DNA from 4 places in the Alteromonas sp. G5_S2_22_S1 genome. Region 1 is predicted to be linked to each of the others. Evidence: predicted binding sites of a transcription regulator. Region 1 holds the regulator's gene; each other region holds the start of a gene.
What was found. Region 1 encodes MetJ, which represses methionine synthesis genes. Its sites were predicted from a motif close to TAGACGTCTAGACGTCTA; they were not measured.

Region 1 (5,758 bases):
GTAGCCACCCTGGAACATGCACGTTAGTAAAGCCAGCGAATTTAACCAGGGTTTGGTAATTGGTTACTGGCAAAATGCCCGGCACTAAATCGATATCTACACCGGCAGCGGCTGCGCGGTCTCTAAATCGCAAATAAACGCTGGTGTCGAAGAAAAACTGCGTAATGGCTTCGGTTGCTCCTGCTTCAGCCTTGCGTTTAAGGTTAAGCAGGTCGAACTGCGCATTCGGGGCTTCAGGGTGCTTTTCAGGGTAAGCAGCAACGGAAATATCAAAATCCGCCACGTCTTTCAACAAGGCAACTAAGTCAGAGGCGTACATCTCTGTTTTTTCTAACCCTGGCGGTAAATCGCCGCGAAGCGCAACAATACGGCGAATGCCTGAATCCCAGTAGTCTTTTGCAATTTGCTTAAGCTCCTCGCGGCTTGCATCTACGCACGTTAAGTGTGGAACTGCAGCAACACCGGTTTGCTGTTGAATTCGCTTAACCACATCGTGTGTTCTGTCTCGTTCGCCGCTATTCGCACCATAGGTCACCGACATATAGCTTGGCTTTAGCGGCGCTAAGCGCTCTACAGATTTCCATAGTGTTTGTTCCATGGCTTCCGTTTTAGGCGGAAAAAATTCAAAAGATACATCAATATCACGCAGTTCCGACAGGGACTGGTTTAATGCATCGATACCTTGCGCGTAAGAAACCATGGCTTATTCTCTTGAAAATATAATTTTATAGACGTTTAGACGTCTAAATTAAATAATATATGTCTAGACGTCAAGAGGTTTACACTGCTCAATTGACCTTTTCGTGAACTTGTTTAGAATTTCTGTTCATAACATAAAAAAGAGTAGACCGAGTTAGTACAATGGCAGAATGGAACGGTAAGTATATTCACCCCTACGCAGAGCATGGTAAAAAGAGCGAGCAGGTAAAGAAAGTCACTGTCTCTATACCAATTAATGTGCTGAAGGCACTCACCGACGAGCGTACTCGCCGCCAAATAAACAATTTGCGCCACGCCACCAATTCGGAGTTACTTTGCGAAGCGTTTTTACACGCGTTTACGGGGCAACCTTTACCGAACGACGATGATTTGCGCAAAGACAATCCTAATCGGGTGCCAGCAGAAGCGCGTCGCATTATGGAAGAAATGGGTATAGATCCAAGCTTTGAAAACAACGTCTCGGAAGATGAATAAAGTTCAGCTTAACCCATGCTAACAAAAAACGGCGCTATTAGTGTGAAGTGATCTCACAATAATAGCGCCGTTTTTTATGGCATATTAAACATAGTAATTCTTGTTTAATGCTACATCACTGAAGTTAGCCTTTCGCTAGTCTGGTTTTCGGCAACCCCACTGTTAATTTACCCCTATTCGGCCGAGTTTTCAGGTACCCGGGCCACGCCGGACGCTATCGCTGCTTTAGATACCGCAGTTGCGATACGTTCACATAAGCGTGGGTCCATCGGCTTAGGGATAATGTACTCTTTACCGAAGGTCAGACTGTCGCTTTTACTTGCCGCTAATACTTCTTCTGGCACCGGCTCTTTGGTAATGGTGCGAAGGGCTTCAACGGCGGCCACTTTCATCTCGTCGTTTATGGCCGTGGCGCGAACATCTAATGCGCCGCGGAAAATAAAAGGGAAGCATAGAACGTTGTTAACCTGATTTGGGTAATCAGAGCGCCCGGTTGCCATAATGAGGTCTTTACGCACCTCATGGGCCAGCTCTGGCTTTATCTCTGGGTCTGGGTTTGAGCAAGCAAATACAATAGGGTTCTCGGCCATTAACGCTAGCGTTTCTGGTGGTAAAACGTCAGGCCCTGATACGCCAACAAAAATATCTGCGCCTTCCATAACATCTTCAAGGGTGCGTTTGTCGGTGTTGTTAGCAAAGAGCTTTTTGTGCTCAGTCAGCTCTTCACGACGGGTATGAATAACCCCTTTTCTGTCTAGCATATAAATGCGTTCACGCTGGGCGCCGCATTTAATGAGTAGTTCCATGCAAGCTACCGCGGCTGCGCCTGCACCCATGCACACTATTTTTGCACTCTCGATATTTTTGCCCTGAATCTCAAGGGCATTTAGCATACCCGCTGCCGTGACGATTGCAGTACCGTGCTGATCGTCGTGAAATACGGGAATTTTACAGCGCTTTATAAGCTCTTGTTCAATCTCAAAACACTCAGGGGCTTTAATATCTTCTAAGTTTATACCGCCGAAGGTGTCGGCGATATTCGCCACAGTATTAATGAACTCTTCTGTCGTGCGATGCTTTACTTCAATATCAATGGCATCTAGCCCGGCAAAGCGTTTAAACAGCAAGGCTTTACCTTCCATCACAGGCTTTGAAGCGAGGGGGCCAAGGTTACCTAAACCTAAAATCGCGGTGCCATTACTAATCACGGCTACCATATTACCTTTAGCGGTGTACTTATAGGCATTATCGGGGTCTTCAGCTATTTCCCTAACTGGTTCGGCAACACCGGGGCTGTATGCTAATGCAAGGTCGTCAACACTATCTGCTGGCGTAGACAGCTCTACGCGAATTTTTCCGGGGGTGGGGTAGGCGTGATAATCGAGTGCGCGTTGTCTAAAATCTGACATGTAAAATTGTATCCTTAGATGTAGGGTTCATCGGTGTTTTTACTCACGCTTTGCCGCTATCTTATGTCGTTATAGTTATAGGAAGATAAACACAAGCGCGTTCTAACCAAGTAATTACAAAAAGTTTTAAACACTGAAACTGAGCGAATCTAGCCACAGGTTCCAGCTTAATTTGTTGTTGCATTTTCAGTTACGCAATATGAATTCGAATAACTGAAAGCGCTACAAGGCATGATAGCAAGCCAATATTCATAAGATTAATACCCACTATCAGAACGCCTATCGCAACTCTAACACAGCATTTCATTGTGTACATATCTGATCAGAATCCTCATTAACCAATGTAGGGGAGCCACACTAATTAGACCAGTAAATTAAGCCTATAATTATCATTCATCTCATTTATTTCAATATGTCTTTGTATTTTTAATTTCTATTATTGTGAGGCGTAGGGATCACAGCCTAAATTTTCACCAAACGATTATGTCTGCGGCGTCGTTTTGTTAATATCTCAAACATTGATACCGAAACTGCGGCGTGGACGAGCGTAATGACAGAACGAAAACTTATTGAAGTACTCACAGACGTATGCGAAAGCGTAAAAGAAGACAATAGCGGGTTTGCCTGGCTTACGCATACTGGCCACTGGCGTACACCTAAAGTCGTGGCTGTTTTTAGTCGCGAGCATGAAAAGCAGGTAGCGCAAACCAATGGGTGGGATATGGACTTTATAAGTTGGGTGAATATTGCAACAGCGGCCATTAAATCTAAACCCGTTGGGGTCTATTTTGACAGCGAAGAAGCATGTAAACAACGTAGCGGCGGCGACTGGGACGTGCACTTATCGAAGCTAGACAACGAGCATTAACGCGCCGAGCAGGCGAGGCTTAAGGCGCAGAGAGGTTTTTTCGTTTACAGTGATGCGAGGGGGCACGCGCTGATAGCCAATTAAGCACAGATATTATTTAACCTGCAAATAATGACAGGCAATAAAAAAGCGCCGTATAGGCGCTTTTTTCGAACTCGATATCAGGCTTACTTTTTGCCCAATGCACCGAAACGCTTCTTGAAGCGATCAACACGACCACCAGTGTCAACGTTACGTTGCTTACCAGTGTAGAAAGGGTGACATGATGAACATACGTCTAGGTTGATGTCTTTACCAAGCGTAGAACGAATTTTCATAACGTTACCACAAGAGCAAGTTGCTGTGATTTCTTCGTATTTAGGGTGGATATCTTGTTTCATGGGATTACCTCACATAATAAGGCCGTATCGCTATACAACCCGAAGTCGCACACCATACGTTACTTAATTCAAATGATAAGTCGTTCAAAGAACAGCCTATCGCAAAAAGAGCGGCGCATAATAAAGGATGGCAGAGGGTTGATCAAGCGGTTTTTGTATGCTCGCTAAACAACGAAACATTCCTTTTATGCTAAAGCGCAAAGTATGTTTAAATATTTCAGTTTAATGGCGGGTAAAATAAGCGTGACTTTTCCATGCAGCTTACTCTAGATACGTTTATGTGCGCTTATGTAACGGTTACGCCCGAAAGCTCAATAGACTTTAATAACTTTACGATAAGGTAGAACGTTCGCAATGGCCTTCATTCAAGTTGCTGTACCAGTGCCGCTGCGCCAACTTTTCACATATACCCACGATAGCGCACTAGAAGCAGGCGTACGGGTAATGGTGCCTTTCGGTCCGCGCAAACTTGTGGGCGTAGTTGTTGAAACACTACAAAAATCAGAGAGCGAGATTGACAATAGCAACAAGCTAAAAGCCATTGAAACGGTGCTAGATCATCAACCTATTATTGATGGGGTGCTGCTAAAAATGGCGCAATGGCTGTGGCAGTACTACCACCATGCTCCGGGTGAAGTGTTACACGCCATGCTGCCTGTATTATTGCGAAAAGGCGAGTCGGCAGGCCCTACTCCACAAGATATACTCATGCTTACCGATGAGGGTAAAAAAACGCTGTCAGCGTCGCTATCTCGCGCCCCAAAGCAAAAAGCGTGTTTTACCGCCTTGACCAAACGGGCGATGCTCGCGATAGAGGCGCGTAAGCAGTTTGGTGCGCCAGCGGTAAAAGCCTTGGTAGAAAAGTCGCTTGCCGTTATCAAAGAGGTTACTCCTGAATTTAAGCCGGGCGCTTGGCTATCTACGTTAACAATGGAAGATAAGCCTGTTCCCGATACTGAGCAGTCAGTTGCCATCGCCGCCCTTAACCGTCAACACGGCAACTTTGCGGTTAGCTTACTTGAAGGGGTGACCGGTAGCGGCAAAACAGAAGTATACCTTCAAGCGATAGAGCCTTTACTGCGCGAAGGAAAGCAGGTGCTTATCCTTGTGCCTGAAATTGGGCTTACCCCGCAAACGGTATCCCGCTTCGAAAAGCGCTTTGGCATTGCCGTGGGCGTATTGCATTCGCAACTTTCAGACAAAGACCGTCTGCAAGTATGGCAGCGAGCAAAAGCGGGCGAGCTCGGTATTGTTATAGGTACCCGCTCTGCTATTTTCACCCCGCTTAATAACCCGGGTATGCTTATTGTTGATGAAGAGCACGACGAGTCGTTTAAGCAGCAGGATGGGCTTCGCTATCATGCTCGCGATTTGGCGGCCATGCGTGCGAAACAGCATAATATTCCTTTACTGCTTGGCAGTGCCACCCCTGCTCTTGAAACCCTTAATAATGCGCTAAGCGGCCGCTATGCGCATTTACAGCTCACCAAGCGAGCCGGGGGCGCGCGAAGTACCCATCAGCACGTATTAGATGCGCGCGACCAGCCAATTCACTACGGTATTTCACAAGGCCTGTTAACCATAATGCGCCAGCATATTAGCGCAGGGAATCAGGTGTTGGTGTTTGTAAATCGCCGAGGCTATGCGCCAGCGTTACTTTGTCATCATTGCGGCGAGACAGTAACGTGTAAGCGTTGCGAGCGACCTTACACCGTACACAAAGCGCAAAACCGATTGCAGTGCCACCATTGCGGCGGCATGCGTGCTATGCCAACAAACTGTGAAGCTTGCCATTACAACGAGCTAGTTACTGCGGGTACCGGTACAGAGCAAGTAGAGCAGGGGCTTGCTAGCTTGTTTCCCGGGGTAACGCAGGTGCGAATAGACAGCGATACGGTGCGCGGTAA
Region 2 (5,758 bases), on a different contig from region 1:
TGTCGGGCCTCTTCGGTGTCGTCGATGATATAGTCGGTGATCCCTTTTACAAGGGCGTGCTCTAAACGCTTATTTACGTCTTGTTCGCGCCAGCTTAAATCTTCTTTTACTGCGGCCTTACCGTCGCCTTGATAGTTAGGTGCAATGTCTAGCAAACGCTCAGTGGCATCACTTCTGCGATTTAAAATCACGTCTTCAACGGCTTCGCGAAGTTCAGGTGGAATTTCGTCATATACCTCTAACTGGCCTGCATTAACTATAGCCATATCCATACCTGCACGAATTGCGTGATATAGAAATACCGAATGCATGGCCTCTCGTACTGGGTTATTACCCCTGAACGAGAAAGAGATATTAGATAGGCCGCCGGAGATATGTGAGTACGGACAGGTTTTACGTATTTCGCGGGTAGCTTCAATAAAGTCCACCGCGTAGTTATCATGTTCCTCGATACCTGTAGCTACAGCAAAAATGTTGGGGTCAAAAATAATATCTTCTGGCGGAAAACCGATGTCTTCAGTCAGCAGTTTATAGCTGCGCTGACAAATCTCGACTTTACGGGCCTGGGTGTCGGCCTGACCGGTTTCGTCGAACGCCATAACCACGGTTGCAGCACCATAACGTTTAATGAGCTTAGCTTGATGTAAAAAAAGCGCTTCCCCTTCTTTTAAGCTAATTGAGTTAACAATAGCTTTGCCCTGTACGCATTTAAGGCCCGCCTCTATCACTTCCCATTTTGATGAATCAATCATGATGGGTACGCGGCTAATATCGGGCTCGGAAGCTATGAGGTTTAAGAAGGTGATCATAGCCTGCTTGGAATCAAGCATGGCCTCATCCATATTGATATCGATGATTTGGGCACCGTTTTCTACCTGCTGTCTAGCGACATCAAGTGCGGTTTCATAATCACCTTCAAGAATAAGGCGTTTAAAGCGAGCGGAGCCTGTAACGTTGGTGCGCTCGCCGATATTAATAAATGTGGAAAATTCTGCGCTCATAATGCCCTCCTAGTGTACAAACGGCTCTAGGCCTGACAAACGCATTTTAGGTTCAAATGCAGGTACGTTACGTGGCGCTATACCCGCTACCGCATTAGCGATTTCGCGAATGTGGTCTGGCGTACTACCGCAGCAACCGCCTACGATATTCACAAGCCCTGATTGCGCCCATTCTTTAATGTGCTCGGCCATTTCTGGCCCTTCCATATCGTACTCACCAAACTCGTTAGGTAGGCCAGCATTGGGGTGTGCCGAAATAAAGCATTCACTGATTGCCGCCACTTCATCCACGTATTGACGCAATAAGTCGGGGCCAAGGGCGCAATTTAACCCGAAAGAAAACGGGCTGATGTGACGCATCGAATAATAAAATGCCTCGGCGGTTTGCCCCGATAATGTGCGCCCTGAAGCGTCGGTAATTGTGCCAGACACCATAACAGGTAAAGACTTACCTAGCTTTTCAAACACCGACTCCACCGCATAAGCTGCGGCTTTGGCATTTAATGTGTCGAAAATAGTTTCTAACATGATTAAGTCTACGCCGCCTTCAATGAGTGCCTCGGTAGACTCGCTGTACGCATCGACAAGTTCATCGAACGTTACGTTGCGTTTACCGGGGTCATTTACATCTGGCGAAATCGAGGCTGTGCGATTTGTTGGGCCCAAAACGCCTGCCACGAATCGCGGTTTGTTTGGCGTTTTCGCAGTAAACTCGTCAGCGGCTTTTCTGGCCAACTTGGCCGCCGCCACATTGATGTCCCGCGAATGGGCCTGCATGTCATAGTCGGCCATAGCAATTGTGGTGGCGTTAAAGGTGTTTGTTTCAATGATATCAGCGCCTGCTTCGAAGTAGTCGCAGTGAATTTGATAAATAATATCCGGCTGAGTAATAACCAGCATATCGTTATTACCTTTTACGTCACAGTGCCAATCTGAGAACTGTGTTCCGCGGTAATCATCTTCTTCTAATTTGTGACGCTGAATCATAGTGCCCATAGCGCCATCAAGAATAAGAATGCGCTCTTTAGCGGCTTTTGTAAGCGTTGTCTGCGCGCTAGATATTGTATTTTTGCTCACGTGCTACCTCTTTGGCTGTGACTTTTCAGCAAGCTGACTTAAATCGTAAGGCGTGGTCTGATAAACATAATAATTCAGCCAGTTTGTAAACAATAGGCTGCCGTGCGACCGCCACTGTACAATGGGAGACGTGGCTGGGTCGTCTCCTTCAAAATAATTTTTCGGAATGGGCGGTGTTTGGCCGGCAGCAATGTCGCGTAAATACTCGTCTTTTAGTGTATCAGGGTCGTATTCTGGGTGGCCGGTAACAAATACCATGCGCTTGTCTTCAGAGGCGACAATATAGGCGCCTACCTCATCAGACTCTGCGACCACGTTAAGCCCGTCAACACTGTTGTACAACGAAGTATCGATATGCCCGTAGCGTGAATGGGGGGCATAGAATGACGGATCAAAGCCTCTTAATAACTCATTATTTGGATCGTTAACTTTGTGCTTAAACACCCCTGAAAACTTTTCATCTCGCAGTTCGCGGGTAATGCCGTAAAAATGGTACATGGCTGCATGGGCCGCCCAACACAGATAAAGCGTCGAATTTACGTGGCGCTGCGCCCACTCCAAAATAGTGGTCATGGTTTCCCAGTATTTCACTTCTTCGTAATCGATAAGCGCTAATGGGGCGCCGGTAACAATAAGGCCATCATACTTTTTGTTCGCCACCGACGAAAAGTCATGGTAGAAAGCGTCCATGTGCGACTGAGGCGTATTCTTGGGCGCCTGGTTGTCTATGCGGATCAAATCCACATTTATCTGTAGTGGCGTGTTTGAGAGCAGACGCAGCAGTTGCACTTCTGTCTCAATTTTATTCGGCATTAAATTTAAAATACCCACTTCAAGAGGACGAATATCCTGGTTAGCCGCCCTGTCCATGTCCATGGTAAAAATGTTTTCACCTAGTAGTACATTCTGTGCGGGTAACTGCTCAGGAATACGAATTGGCATAGAGGGCTCCAGTGATAAATTACAATACCCGTATTGTGTCTATAACTGGGAATATGTCAACATCTTTACGTCTAGACGTCTAAACGTTTTTTTTGAGTAACGTAATGGAGGGACTTTCTCGTCGATAGAAGCGAATTGGAATGATTAATCACCTTCTGCCAATGTTTTTAGCTGTGTTGCTTGTGCACCATCACCAACATTTCAGCTTCGGCACGCGGAATGTCACACGCTTCAATGATTTCATCAATACTTGCCCCTTGCTTCACTAGTTCCGCGGCACGTTGATATAGACGCAGTGAAGGGTCTTGAAGCTTCAGCTCACGAACATGGTTTTCAATATCGGTTTGCTTTTCTTCTAGTTCTTTCAGGTGGCGTGTAATAACAAGGGTTCTTGCCTGCGCTTCAGTTTGCTGATTATTGGCGTTATTAGCTATGGCTTCTACGCGTAAAATAGCTTCTGCGTTTTTATTTTCACAATCATTTAGCGCGGCGCGAAGTGTACATACATGCGAGTAAATTACACCTATAGCAACGATAAGTATAAGGATGAAAACGCATAATACAATTTCTAACACGGTAGGTGCAGCGAGCTGCCAATCCATGGATATAACCCTTGGGGAAACGCAGGAGGCATGACTAACCATGCCGCCCGTTCATTTATTTAGATGCTGCTAAGCTCATCCCACTCTTCATCACTTAGCAACTTATTGAGATCAACAAGTATCAGTAGTTCACCGTCTCGGTTGCTCACGCCTTGAATAAACTTAGCGCTTTCTTCCGTGCCCACGTTAGGGGCACTATCAATCTCTGAAGACTTCAGATAAACCACTTCTGCCACGCTATCTACAAGGATACCGACTACCTGTTCGTCAGACTCAATTATAACGATACGCGTATTGTCAGTAATTTCTGTTGGCGGTAAACCAAAACGCGCGCGAGTATCGATTACCGTCACAACGTTACCACGCAGGTTAATAATACCTAATACGTAGTCGGGCGCACCGGGAACTGGGGCTATCTCGGTATAACGCAATACTTCTTGTACTTGCATTACGTTAATACCATATGTTTCATCACCTAGGCGATACGTTACCCATTGAAGGACTTCGTCGTTACTGTCGGTGGCATTGCTATTTATTCTTTCGTCGCTCATGAACCTGGCTCCCGATACTATGGCGTCTGGTCGTTACTGCCTAAGCCTTTGTTAAGCATAGATATTAATTCTTCAACGTCAATTAACGCGCACATTTTCTCTTTAACCATCCCCGCTAACCAGGGACGTTTACCTGTGGACTCGCGCCATTTAACGTCATCGGAGGTCAAATTGACCGTATTTACAAGCTTTTCGCTTGCCAAGCCCCACACACTCTCTCCTAACATTATAAGATATCGGTAGTTGAGCGATTGTGCGAGGTTTTCATCATATTTTTCTGGCATCACCCATTTAGCTGAGTCAACTACATTTAGTTTAGCCTCTCTATGCAACATTACACCCATAAACCAATCGGGTTTGCCAAACAGCGGCCCAATCTTTTCAATTTGATGAATGCCGCCTAATGTAGTTAATGGTACAGCCAAGGTTAAACCAGCGACCTCAAAGAATAGCGCTTGAAAACGAAAACCGAGAGTATCCTTTAGTGGAATTTTTGTTTTGTTTGCGTCACTTAACGCGGTTTCATTTTGACTCTCTACTTGAGGTTCTATTGCCGATGCCGCTTCGTCTTCAGAAACCTCTACTTTTTCTGTCTCGATAAAAGCGGTAACTTTTTCGGCGATTACGGTTTGTGGGTCAGCGCTCGTAGAGTCAGCCTCTGTTTTCAACTCGTCTACATGAGTCAGTGCCGACTCAGTCATCTGTTGAGACGCTTGTTCAAGCAATTTAGCCGTGCGCGCAGTGACATCTTCAGGTGTCTCTGGTTCTTTGAGAAGGCTATCTAAGTAGGCCTCCATCACTTCTTCACGGGCGAAAGGCGATTGCTTGCTCATTTTTGTATTAATTCTCCAGTACGGCTAACAGCTTTGCGTAGGCTGACACACCACGAGTTTTAGGGTACGCCGCCGAAATTGGCAGCTGTACTAAACTGGCGTCTCTAAAGTGAGTATCTACGGGAATAACCCCTTCCCACACACGCTCTCCGTAGTCGTTTATTAATCGTTTGCGCGATGCTAACGCTGCGTTTGTGCGCTTATCAAACATAGTGGGAATGATGACTGTATCAAATGATTTATTCAAAGAGCGCCCCATTATTTCCATGGTGCGGATCATTCTGTCTAAACCTTTTAATGCTAGGTATTCCGTTTGCGTTGGCACAATAACTTTGTCACATGCCGCGAGTGCATTCACCATCAATACGCCTAGCACGGGAGGACAATCGATAATCGCTACGTCAAATTCATCTGCTATCTTGGCGAGCGCTTTTTTTAACACCAAGCCCATGCCTTGTTCACTACCCATGGTTCTGTCTAATGTAGCCAGTGCCATGGTGGCAGGAAGCACATATAAGTTGTCCAACTTAGTGGGACAAAGGCAGTCCATTACATTATCGGCAGAAAGTGCGTTTGATTGAATAAAAATGTCGTAAACTGAATGACTTGTCGCTTCGGCGTCAATGCCGAAATAATAACTCAGTGATGCGTGAGGATCAGTATCGATCATCAGCACTCGCTTGCCCTGTTGCGCAAGCAACCCGCCAAGGCTTACTGTTGTGGTTGTTTTTCCCACGCCGCCTTTTTGATTC
Region 3 (5,758 bases), on a different contig from region 1:
TCCGCATTCTAGTGCTGAAGACATTGGGCAGCTTATCAGGGCCGACCCCTCCCTTACAGCTAAAGTTTTACGTTTAGCGAACAGTTCGCTATTTCGCTTCCCATCCCAAATTGAGACAGTGGCCAAGGCGATTAATGTGATTGGCGGTGAAGCCCTTTATAACCTGGTTGTCGCTGAGACAGCCACAACCGCTTTCAAGCACTTTACTTCTGATCTTATCGAGCTAGACAAGCACTGGTACGCCTCTGTCTATTGCGGCATGGTAGCGAAAAGCCTTGCAATGCGGCTAAATGTTCGGGGAGCCGAACGCTTTTTCGTCATGGGTATCCTTCAAAACCTCAGCGAGCTACTGGTTGCAAATAAAGAGCCTCAGCGATATCAGAGCTATCAAAAAGCGGAAAAAGATGTACTGCCACATGTTAACCAGTTAGCGCATTTCGGTTTTACGTTTGCTCATTGCAGCGGTATCATACTCGAGAATTGGCACTTACCTATTGGGTTGTACTATCCGGTATCGTTCATGAACGACGAAGCTAAATATGCTTCTGATGTTGATATATGTGTTCTCGCGTTGGCAAGTCGTATTACCCTAAGCCAGCTTGAGAAAGAAAGTTACGCTAATATTGAACTTTTTACTCCAGAGATAGCCAATAAAGTAAGTCTCGACATGGAAGTGGTAAGTAATTCAATTGAATACGCTGAGCAAGAAACAGCGAAAATTGTTGCGCTTATTCACTGAGCTTTAAGTAGAACAACTCCGTTACTTTACCGGCATATAGCAAGAACGTTGCAGAGCTCTTCCAGAGGATTGGTTTAACTAGCGTCGTACTAAGACGTAATCTAAAAATTATAAAAGCTAAACGTAAGTCAGATTATGCTCACAAAAATCTTCCGGCCAAGCCTTGTCGTAGGTGTTCTATGCTTAAGCGTTTGTGCTTCAGCAGACGCAAGAGATCTCATTGAGACACTTTATCACGCAGACTTTACTCCAGACACTGACGATGAAATTCCCCGCTTTACGCTAGACGGCGAACTTGGCGTGCTGGTTAATACGGGGAATACGTCAGCGGCCAGTGTTAAAGCTGCGGTAAACGCTGATCACGAGACTGAAAACTGGAGCAGTATTTATCTAGCGGAACTGCTTTATAAAGAGAGTGGTAGTGCAACCACCGAGCGCGATATTAGCGCACAACGCTTTTACACCAGCGCTCAATTCGATTATAAATTACTCACGCCTGGCCGCCGCCTTTTCATGTACGGCGATTATGAGGATGACAAGTTTACTGGCTATGAGCATCGCGCCTCGTTAGCCGCAGGTTGGTCTCAGCGAGTTTGGCGTAACGAAGACAGTGAGTTTCGTTATAGTGTTGGGCCGGGGTATACCTTTATCGAGGCTGAAGAGGACAACGATGGTGTTGTGAATGACGGCATTATTGTACGGGCTTCAGCAGAATATAAATACCACTGGAGTTCAGGCGCAAAGCTAAGGCAGTTTGTCAGTGCCGAAGCGGGCGAGGAAAATACGAAATCTCGCTCTGAAACCTCGTTGTCAGCTAACGTCTTCGGCTCTTTGGCTATGAAGCTGTCATTTATTTTAAGTCACGAGACAGATACACCAGAAGATGTGGCAGCGTTGAGTACAGAAACATCAGTTGCTTTGGTGTACCAGTTTTTTTAGTCAATTAGTGTAAATTCATAGGATAATGTGGCCTTTTTAACGGGTTCGCATTGACTGTCTAGGCTGAAAATGTACACTGCGCACCACAATATTAGTGGTGGTTGCCCAGTGCGACGCCGTTAAACCAATTTCTTCAAAAACTCGCGTTGTACCGCCTAGCAGTACCAAAGGTCTCGTGTACAACTGATGGACCGTTAATCAATAGGATTGTTCAATGAAAAAGCAAGTGCTTGCATCTTTAGTTGCCATTTCTCTTTCTCCTGCCGTATTCGCGCAAGACGATGAAGTAAAACCTTTTACAATGGAAGGTGAGCTAGGTTTCATTTCAACATCAGGTAATACTGAAACCACGTCAATCAGCGCAGGTATTCAAGCGCACCAGGAACTTGAAAAGTGGAGCAACGACTACGTTCTTAAAGGTCTTTATAAGCAAGAGACCGTGGAAGGTGATGACGGCGAAGACATTGAATTTACTTCAGCGCAGAAGTTCTTCGGTTCAGCACAGGGTAACTATAAACTAGCTAATCCAGATAACCGTCTATTCGGCTTCGCATCTTACGAAGACGACCGCTTCAGTAACTTTAACTATCAAGCGACTGTGGCTGCAGGTTGGAACCAAAAGGTGCTAGAGAATAAGCGTCATACGCTTGAATACTCAATTGGTCCTGGTTACTCGTTCATTGAAACGCAAGATGGGGAAAACCTAGATAGCGTGATTGTTCGTGCGTCATCGGCCTATTCTTGGAAAATCTCTGATACCGCTAAGTTCACCCAAACCGTGAGTACGGAAGTCGGTTCTGATAACACTAAGTCTCGTGCTGAATCGGCCCTTACTGCAACTATTAGCGGTAACCTATCAATGCGTCTATCATTCAAACTTGATCACAACACCAATGTTGAAGACGATGTTGAGAAGCTAGATACAGAGACCGCTGTTAGCCTAGTTTACAATTTCTTCTAAGCTAAGATATACACGCAACTACCCCCGCGGTAAGTTAGGCATTAGGCCTGTGTGTTAATCTAAAAAAAACGCTGCATTATATGCAGCGTTTTTTTATTTAAGCCCCAATTTTCAAAAAAGGGGGCTTAACGTCGATAAAGCGGTATTAGTGTAAAATACGGGTTTTTATTGTGCCGTCAATTTGCTGAAGTTCAGCAAGGGCTTCATAACCGCGGTCTTCTTTCACATCTACAACCACGTAACCAATTTCTGCGTTAGTTTGAAGGTACTGGGCTTCAATATTAATGCCTTTCTCTGCAAACGCCTGGTTAATTTGCGTAAGAATACCTGGCTGGTTTTTGTGCACGTGAAGCAGGCGTGAACGGTTCGTATGCTCAGGAAGCGATACTTCAGGGAAGTTTACTGCAGACAAGGTTGAACCATTGTCGCTATATTTGGCAAGTTTGCCAGCCACTTCAATACCAATATTTTCCTGTGCTTCTTGCGTACTTCCCCCTACATGCGGAGTAAGAATAACGTTGTCAAACGCACGAAGCGGAGACGCAAACTCTTCAGTGTTCGACTTAGGCTCAACTGGGAATACGTCGATGGCAGCGCCGTTAAGGTGGCCGCTTTCAAGGGCGCTAGCCAGTGCATCAATATCAACCACGGTCCCGCGAGAAGCATTGATAAGAATGCTGCCTTTTTTCATTTGAGACAGCTCTTTCTCGCCAATCATGTCTTGAGTTTGAGGTGTTTCAGGTACGTGAAGCGAAACAACGTCTGAGGTATTTAGAAGCTTTTCTAACGATTTCACCTGTGTAGAGTTACCGAGCACAAGCTTATCTTCAATATCAAAGAACTGAACACGCATACCAAGGTGTTCAGCAAGAATACTCAGCTGGGTACCGATGTGCCCATAGCCAATGATACCGAGTGTTTTACCGCGAGCTTCATACGAGCCTACGGCTGTTTTTTCCCATTCGCCGCGGTGCGCTTTGGCATTTTTGCTAGGCACTTGACGAAGAAGAAGGATAATTTGACCAAGGACTAACTCAGCGACCGAGCGTGTGTTTGAAAAAGGCGCATTAAACACGGGAATGCCGCGACGCTGGGTCGCTTCTAAATCAACTTGGTTTGTTCCAATACAGAAACAGCCGATTGCTACAAGCTTCTGTGCAGCATCAACCACTTTCTCTGTAATTTGAGTACGCGAGCGAATACCTACAAAGTGGGCGTCTTTAATCTTTTCAATCAACTCATCTTCAGGAAGAGAGGTTTTAAGAAATTCAATGTTGCTATACCCATTGCTTTTTAGCGTTTCCAAAGCGCTTTGGTGAACACCTTCTAACAATAAAATGCGGATTTTATCCTTCTCTAATGAAACTTTGCTCATGAACTCGCTATCTCTCACTGATGTAATTTATTTCGCTTGAATAACCCCAGCAGGTCTGAATATGCCAGGGAGTGGTCACTGTCGATATGCTATAAAGACATCTAGACGTCTAAACGGAAATTAACAGAAAACGCATTAAGTTGAAAGTAGTTTTTGTATAGCTTTTCGCCGCTTCAGTTTATCGTTTACGTTAACTAACAAAATGATAACGCTGGCGGCGAAAGCCATTGGTAGTTTTTACGTTTTTACTTAAAGGTCTCAACACCGTTTTCTGTTGCACTTAGCACTATATCGGCACCGCGCAGAGCGAAAATGCCGTTAGTCACTACGCCTGGAATATTATTTATCTTTTGTTCTAGTTCCCGTGGATTAAGTATCTCAAGGTTATGAACATCCAAGATAACGTTGCCATTGTCGGTGATCACTCCCTGACGGTACTCTGGGTCGCCGCCAAGCTTAACCAGTTCACGGGCTACGAAAGAACGGGCCATAGGTATCACTTCAACAGGGAGGGGGAATGCGCCCAGTACTGGCACCCGTTTGCTTTCATCTACAATACAAACAAACGTAGTGGCTGCTCCTGCAACAATCTTTTCACGAGTAAGTGCGGCACCGCCACCCTTTATCATATGCTTGTGTTCGGTAACTTCATCGGCACCGTCGATATAAACGGAAAGGTTGCTTACTTCGTTTAGCTCAAATACTTCAATGCCCAAAGCTTTTAAACGCGCTGTTGATGCTTCTGAGCTTGATACTGCCCCTTCAATTTTGTGTTTAATTTTACCGAGTTCTTCAATAAAGAAATTCACGGTAGAACCCGTACCCACACCGACAATACTGTCTGATTCAACGTAGTCGATAGCTGCTTTGGCTACGGCTTGTTTCTTTGCGTTCTGATCCATGGTCATTCTCCGACTTATTTTGTTGGCAGTGTAACTTATATGCCTATATGAACCCACAAGTTCATAGTCACAATTTGTTATATCGACTATTCAGCGGTATTGAAAATTAGCGTGCGTGTGGGAGTAACAATAGCATCAAGGGGAACATCCCACGAGGCTACAGGCAACGCCTCGACTTCTTGCATGTCGTGTGCAATACCAACAAGCTTAGGTTTGTTGCTGCTTATATTTTTTTGTGGATAAACGTTGCGCTGGGTAAAGGCTAGGGTGCGGTCGTAATAGCCGCCTCCCATACCCAGGCGATTGCCGTTAGTATCAAAGCCAACCAAGGGCATAAGGATAACATCGCATTGCGACGTAGGAATAACGCTAGGGCAAACTAAGGCCGGCTCTTCAATATTGTATTTGTTTTTAACTAACGCTGTATGTTGAGTATAGGATAGAAAGAGCAGGTGACCTTTACATATTGGGTGTAACACTGGCAGCGCGAACTGTTTTGCTTGAGGGGCTTGCCATTGCATCTCGATATAGTCTTTTAAATCAACCTCTCCGTCGTTAACTAGGTAGCCCGCGATGGTATTAGCCTCTATTAAAAAATTCAGCGAACAGAGTTGTTTAACTACGCCTTGCGCGGCATCACGCTGTTGTTGTGGGCCTAACGCACGGCGGGCTTCTCGAAGTTGTTTTCTCAATGTTGTACGGGCGTTGGCTTTCGCTTCGGGCAGCGTATTACTGTTTTTAACGCGCTGACTAGCTGAAATTGTTGATGCGGGCATGGGTCGATTACTCACACACTTAACATTATCATTCTAATTCCTTTTTACCGCCAAAAATTGGTTGAG
Region 4 (5,758 bases), on a different contig from region 1:
ATTTCAACCTCGTCACCTAGCTTAGTGCCGTCAACAGGCGCAAGGGCCGCGCCAAGTACGTCAAAGCCTAAGCTTACATTTCCTATTGATGCCGGCGCGAAGGCCTTTAATGCTTTCATATTATTTCTCTTACTTCGCTGGCGACTAAGCATCTGCCACATGCTTTGCTTAGCTCGCCTAATCGAATGACTTACTTAAACCGCTTATTATTTACGTTTCGCTTTTACAAGGCTTCAGTTAGCCTTTAGTGCACCATTTGCTTCCACGGCATGGTACGCAAAATATCTGCAAACACCCCCGCTGCGGTCACCGTACCACCAGCGCCGTAGCCTCTTATCACATAAGGAATTGGGCTATAGTAGTCACTGTTGATAGCCAGCGCATTTTCACCGTCTTTTACTTGTGAAAGCGGGTTGCTTGCCGGCACAGCCTGAATGCTTACTTTGCACTTACCGTCTTCAATGCTGCCGATATAGCGAAGTACTTTGCCTTCTGCTTTGGCTGCTTCCACTTTTTCATTTATCGCAGCATCTAATTCAGGTAGCTGCTGCATAAATTCGTCAATGGAACAATCTTCAGCAAAGCCTGCTGGCAATACTGACTCAATCTCTATATCGGAAAGCTCAAGTTCTAGGTCGGCTTCGCGGGCCATAATAAGCAGCTTACGCGCTACGTCCATACCGCTTAAATCATCGCGAGGATCTGGCTCGGTAAAGCCATTGTCTTTTGCTGTTTGCGTCGCTTGCGACAGGCTCATGCCCTCGTCAAGCTTGCCGAACACGTAAGACAAGCTGCCTGATAAAATACCTTCAAAGCGATGCAGAACGTCACCGGCGCTAAACAGCTTTTGCAGGTTATCAATAACCGGAAGGCCTGCGCCCACTGTCGTCTCATAAAGGTATTGACGGTTAGTAGAAAGTGCCGTTTTGCGCAGCTTACGGTAATAAGCCATGGCGCTGGTATTCGCCTTTTTGTTCGGCGTCACTACGTGGAAACCACTTTCCATCATATCAACGTACTGATTGGCAATAGCTTCATGGCTGGTGCAGTCAACAATAACTGGGTTCACTAAGCTGTTGTCATTAGCAAACTGGTGTAAGCGCTCAACGCTCAACCCTTCGCTCGCTGAATCAAGTGCTGCGCTCCAGTCACCGCTTAAATCTATACCTTGGCTGTTTAACAGCAGCTTACGGCTATTGGCAATACCGTAAACACGCAGCTGAATATTGCGCTTTAACAGTGCCGGCTGCTGCTTTTCAATCTGCCCTAGCAGTTCAGTCCCCACGTTGCCACACCCTACTAGGAATACGTCTATGGTATGACGGTCAGAGAAAAAATTCTGATGAATGACTTTTACCGCTTTTTTCGCACGCTTGCTTTCAATAACCGTAGAGATTGAGCGCTCAGAAGAGCCCTGCGCGATGGCTACGTTGTTAACTCTCGCTTGCGCTAGCGAGTTAAAGAAACGGGCCGCCAAGCCTTTGGTTTGACGCATACCGTCACCCACTAAGGTAACAATGGCAAGATCATGACGCACTTCGATTGGATCAAGCAGCTGATTTTGTAACTCTAGTGCAAACGCATCTTCAAGCAAGGTTAACGCACGCTGGGCGTCTTTGCTTTGAATACAAAAACTGATTGAGTACTCAGAGGAAGACTGAGTAATTAAACTGATAGAGATATTCGCATTCGACATGACTTCAAACACGCGACTTGCCATGCCTACCATGCCTTTAAGACCAGGGCCTGCAACGTTAAACATAGTAACGTTATCAAGCTGTGAAATACCTTTAACCGACGTCCATACTTCACTTTTTTCGTTGCTGATAAGCGTACCCGGCGCCGCTGGATTAAGCGTATTGCGGATTAAACACGGGATGTGATGTTGAGCGATAGGGCCAATGGTTTTCGGGTGAAGTACTTTAGCGCCAAAATAAGACAGTTCCATGGCTTCTTGATAAGTCAATTTATCAAGCAGTACCGCACCTTCTACTTGGTTCGGGTCAGCATTGTAAACACCATCTACGTCTGTCCAAATCTCGCAACAGCTTGCATCGATACACGCCGCTAAAATTGCTGCGGAATAATCTGAACCGTTGCGGCCTAACGTCACTTTTTCGCCCGCTTCATTAGCGGCGACGAAACCCGGCATTATTAAGAACTCACTGCCATCGTTTGGTACGTCTGAAAAACGCGCCTTACTTAGCGACACATCGGCAATGCTGTCTAGGTATTCGCCATCGGCAAGCACATATTTTACCGGGTCGATAACGCGGTTAGCGATGCCCTTCGCTGAAAGCATGGCGCTGAAAAGCGTAACCGAAATATATTCACCAATGCTTAGGATACCCGCTGAAACATTATCTGGCGCTACGCCAAGCAACTTTATGCCTTCAAGGTGCTGCTTTAATACACTGAGATGACTGTTGATGAAATCTACCACGCTTGCGTGGGCAAAGCCGTCGAGTTCTTCGTTAAGGTTGTTGGCAATGCCGGTAACCGTGTCGTTCAGTTTAGTGAATAACGGTTGGAAATCTTCACCCGCGGCTGCTTGTTCACACAATAGTGAAAGCGCGTTCGTTACCCCCTTAGGGGCAGAGAGTACAACCGCAGCACCGTCGGTTTGGTGGGTTGCCGTGCTAATTTCCATAACGCGCATGTATCGCGGTGCATCGGCTAGAGAAGAACCCCCAAACTTTAAGACTTTCATATGCTGCTCCTTAAGGTTACGCATGCTAAAACGTGTGTAAAAAAAAGCCCGCTCTGTGTTAGGCGGGCTTTCGTTGTCTTTTGCTTACTTGCACTAGCCAGCGACCGCCCTTTTTAAGGTGGTAATCGACATCATGGTGGTGCGAGTAAGTAGAATCATTTTCATACAAGCAATTTGCCGTATAGACGTCTATAAGTCAACCGCAGTTTTCACCACACTGTATTGCAAAAAGTGAAACACTCTTTCAAAAACATTTCTTTTTAAGGTACAAACCCGTTTTACCTCACTACGGCGTTTAAGTGTGATACTGCATATTGGCTTCTCCAAGCCCTATTGCACAGTGGTTGCTGCTATGACAAAGATACGGCATGCGAAATGAGTAAACAAATGAGCGACCGGCGGCCTTTGCCGATTAATTTATTTTGCAAGCTTGCTTTAAAAAGGGCGCAGTTGCGCTTTTCTTATTTTTCGCAACGTCTTTTGGTGTGCCCCACGCCACGATTTGTCCACCGTCTTCGCCAGCTCCCGGCCCCATATCAATAACGTGGTCACTAGCGGCGGCCACTTGCATATTATGCTCAACCATCACCACGGTATTACCGCTATCCACGAGCGTACTTAAGTGCTCCAAAAGCAGTGCAGTATCTGAAAGGTGCAAACCTGTGGTTGGTTCGTCCAGCACATAAAGGGTGTTATTGTTTTGCGCACGCTTAAGTTCAGAGGCCAACTTAATACGCTGGGCCTCCCCTCCCGATAGCTCGGTGGCACTTTGCCCCAGTGTAAGATAACCAAGGCCAACGTTAATTAGTGTTTTAAGCCCTCGCAAAACTGCGCTGTTATCCTCAAAGACATCCTGCGCCTCGTTGACTGTAAGAGATAAAATATCGGCAATAGAGTGTTTTTTATAGTGAACATCTAAAACCTCATCCTTAAACCGTGAACCATTACAGACCGAACAAGGTGAATACACACTGGGCATAAATAGTAATTCTACCGACACTACACCTAGTCCTTCACAGTTGGGACATCGGCCTTTGGTCACGTTAAAAGAAAAATGACCGGCATCATACTCACGGCTTTTCGCGTCGTCAGTGGTAGCAAATAAGCGTCTGATTTGGTCGAACATGCCCGTGTAGGTTGCGAGCGTCGAGCGTGGTGTTCTGCCTATAGGAGACTGATCTACAACCACTAAGCGACTTATATTATCTGACCCGCTGGCGATAAAGCCCTCTTGGGTAACCTTATCTTCGGATGAAAGTAACGCGACCTCATTAACTTCACCGTCAGTTTTATCTTTAACGCTACCCAATCCCTCTTTTACTAGCTCCACCAATGCTTGGCTAATAAGACTCGACTTTCCAGAGCCTGAAACGCCAGTAACCGTTGTCATAACGCCAAGGGGAATATCAATATCAATGTTGTTTACATTGTTTCTGCTCACGTTTTTAAGACTTAGCGTCAATGATGAGTTACATTTTTCTCTTGATACGAGGGGTTTGTCATTGAAAACAAATTCTGCGGTTGACGAAGTCTCTACCTTCGCGAGTTCATCAACTGGACCACTGAATATCAGATCACCACCCTCTTTACCGGCACTAGGGCCAATATCTACTACCCAGTTAGCCCCTTTAATCACATAGGGGTTATGCTCAACAACCAACAGAGAATTACCCGCTTTAGTAATATCATGAAGCGCATTAACTAAGGACTCGACATCGCGAGGATGCAACCCAGCCGAAGGTTCATCCATAACATAAACCACGCCAAATAAATTGGATTTTAGCTGAGTAGCGAGGCGCAGTCGCTGTAACTCGCCAACCGAAATAGTAGTAGTGCTTCTATCTAATGAAAGGTAATGCAGACCTAGCGCGATAATAGGTTTAATTCTATCGATGACATCGTCCGCTATGTTTCTTATGACTTGTGCCCTTTCTGAAGTATCACCTGCTACTGAACCCCGCAGCTTATTCATTTTTTCATTAACGTCGCGCAGCGGTAGCCTTGAAAAGTCAATAATATCGACGCCCTCTACCGTAACGTTAAGGGCTTTTTTCTTAAGCTTTTTACCATGACAACGGGGGCACGGTGTAACGGAGAGGAAACGAGAAATACGCTGCTTAATTTTTTCTTTCTGTGAGGTTTTAAAGGTATCTAAAACGTGACGTCTAGCGCTTATAAACTTTCCCTTATAGCTAGCAGGTTCGCCCTCTGCTAGCGCTTTGCGCGTTTGTTCTAGGTTGTAATTTCGATAGACAGGCATCTGTGGCGCCTCGTCTGTATATAAGATCCAATCGCGCGTCGCTTTCGGCAATTCACGCCACGGCACATCCACGTCAATATCAAGAGACAGCAGCACCCGGACAAGATTTTTACCTTGCCACGCACCGGGCCAAGCCGCCACAGCCCCTTCTCGAATGGTTAGGGTATCGTCAGGCACTAAAAGCTGAGCTTGAGTATCAAACACTTTACCGATACCGTCGCACCGCTCGCATGCGCCTTGAGGCGTGTTGGGTGAAAAGCCGTCTGCATAAATAATAGCTTGGCCTTCTGGGTAATCCCCTGCTCGGGAATAAAGCATACGCAGGCTGTTAGAAAGGGTAGTTATACTGCCTATAGATGAACGCACTGACGGCGCTTGGCGACGCTGATGTAAGCCAACGGCTGGCGGTAATCCCTCCAAGGCATCAACTTCTGGCTTTTCGACTTGTTCTATTAGACGCCGGGCGTAGGGCGATATGGAATCTAAATAACGATGCTGCGCCTCGGCGTACAGCGTACCAAACGCCAACGAGGACTTGCCTGAGCCAGATACGCCGGTAAAAACGACAACGCAATCTCGAGGTATATCAACGTTGATATTCTTTAAGTTATGTACGCGAGCACCGCGTATCTGAATTCGCCCTTCATCCTTATGCACCTATTCACCTATATCGTTATTTGCACTGAAACTGCGGCCCTTTTTAACAATGTAAAGACCGACAGACGTTATAGTGTGTAGAGATTTTGGCTTTTTTTCGATCAGTAAATCAGGCAGCTTGCTAACTATCT

Region 2: the regulator MetJ is predicted to act here: its motif matches at 3,085-3,102, upstream of metA (homoserine O-acetyltransferase MetA).
Region 3: the regulator MetJ is predicted to act here: its motif matches at 4,117-4,134, upstream of serA (phosphoglycerate dehydrogenase).
Region 4: the regulator MetJ is predicted to act here: its motif matches at 2,885-2,902, upstream of thrA (bifunctional aspartate kinase/homoserine dehydrogenase I).

The regions. Positions count from the first base shown of each region.
Region 1 is NZ_JBQKUJ010000013.1:45,692-51,449, forward strand. It holds gene metF (methylenetetrahydrofolate reductase) at 1-700, opposite strand, end outside; gene metJ (met regulon transcriptional regulator MetJ) at 862-1,194, shown strand; gene ACTRWF_RS14040 (malic enzyme-like NAD(P)-binding protein) at 1,368-2,603, opposite strand; gene ACTRWF_RS14045 (hypothetical protein) at 3,154-3,471, shown strand; gene rpmE (50S ribosomal protein L31) at 3,639-3,851, opposite strand; gene priA (primosomal protein N') at 4,206-5,758, shown strand, end outside.
Region 2 is NZ_JBQKUJ010000003.1:302,256-308,013, forward strand. It holds gene metH (methionine synthase) at 1-1,001, opposite strand, end outside; gene ACTRWF_RS05685 (homocysteine S-methyltransferase family protein) at 1,011-2,078, opposite strand; gene metA (homoserine O-acetyltransferase MetA) at 2,082-3,020, opposite strand; gene ACTRWF_RS05695 (DUF2802 domain-containing protein) at 3,188-3,622, opposite strand; gene ACTRWF_RS05700 (chemotaxis protein CheW) at 3,682-4,173, opposite strand; gene ACTRWF_RS05705 (chemotaxis protein CheW) at 4,191-5,006, opposite strand; gene ACTRWF_RS05710 (ParA family protein) at 5,014-5,758, opposite strand, start outside.
Region 3 is NZ_JBQKUJ010000017.1:39,280-45,037, forward strand. It holds gene ACTRWF_RS16005 (HDOD domain-containing protein) at 1-739, shown strand, start outside; gene ACTRWF_RS16010 (DUF481 domain-containing protein) at 875-1,678, shown strand; gene ACTRWF_RS16015 (DUF481 domain-containing protein) at 1,893-2,639, shown strand; gene serA (phosphoglycerate dehydrogenase) at 2,785-4,014, opposite strand; gene rpiA (ribose-5-phosphate isomerase RpiA) at 4,260-4,916, opposite strand; gene ACTRWF_RS16030 (5-formyltetrahydrofolate cyclo-ligase) at 5,003-5,692, opposite strand; gene ACTRWF_RS16035 (ATP-binding protein) at 5,726-5,758, opposite strand, start outside.
Region 4 is NZ_JBQKUJ010000010.1:95,992-101,749, reverse strand. It holds gene thrB (homoserine kinase) at 1-119, opposite strand, end outside; gene thrA (bifunctional aspartate kinase/homoserine dehydrogenase I) at 245-2,710, opposite strand; gene ACTRWF_RS12175 (excinuclease ABC subunit UvrA) at 3,123-5,627, opposite strand; gene ACTRWF_RS12170 (LysR substrate-binding domain-containing protein) at 5,749-5,758, opposite strand, start outside.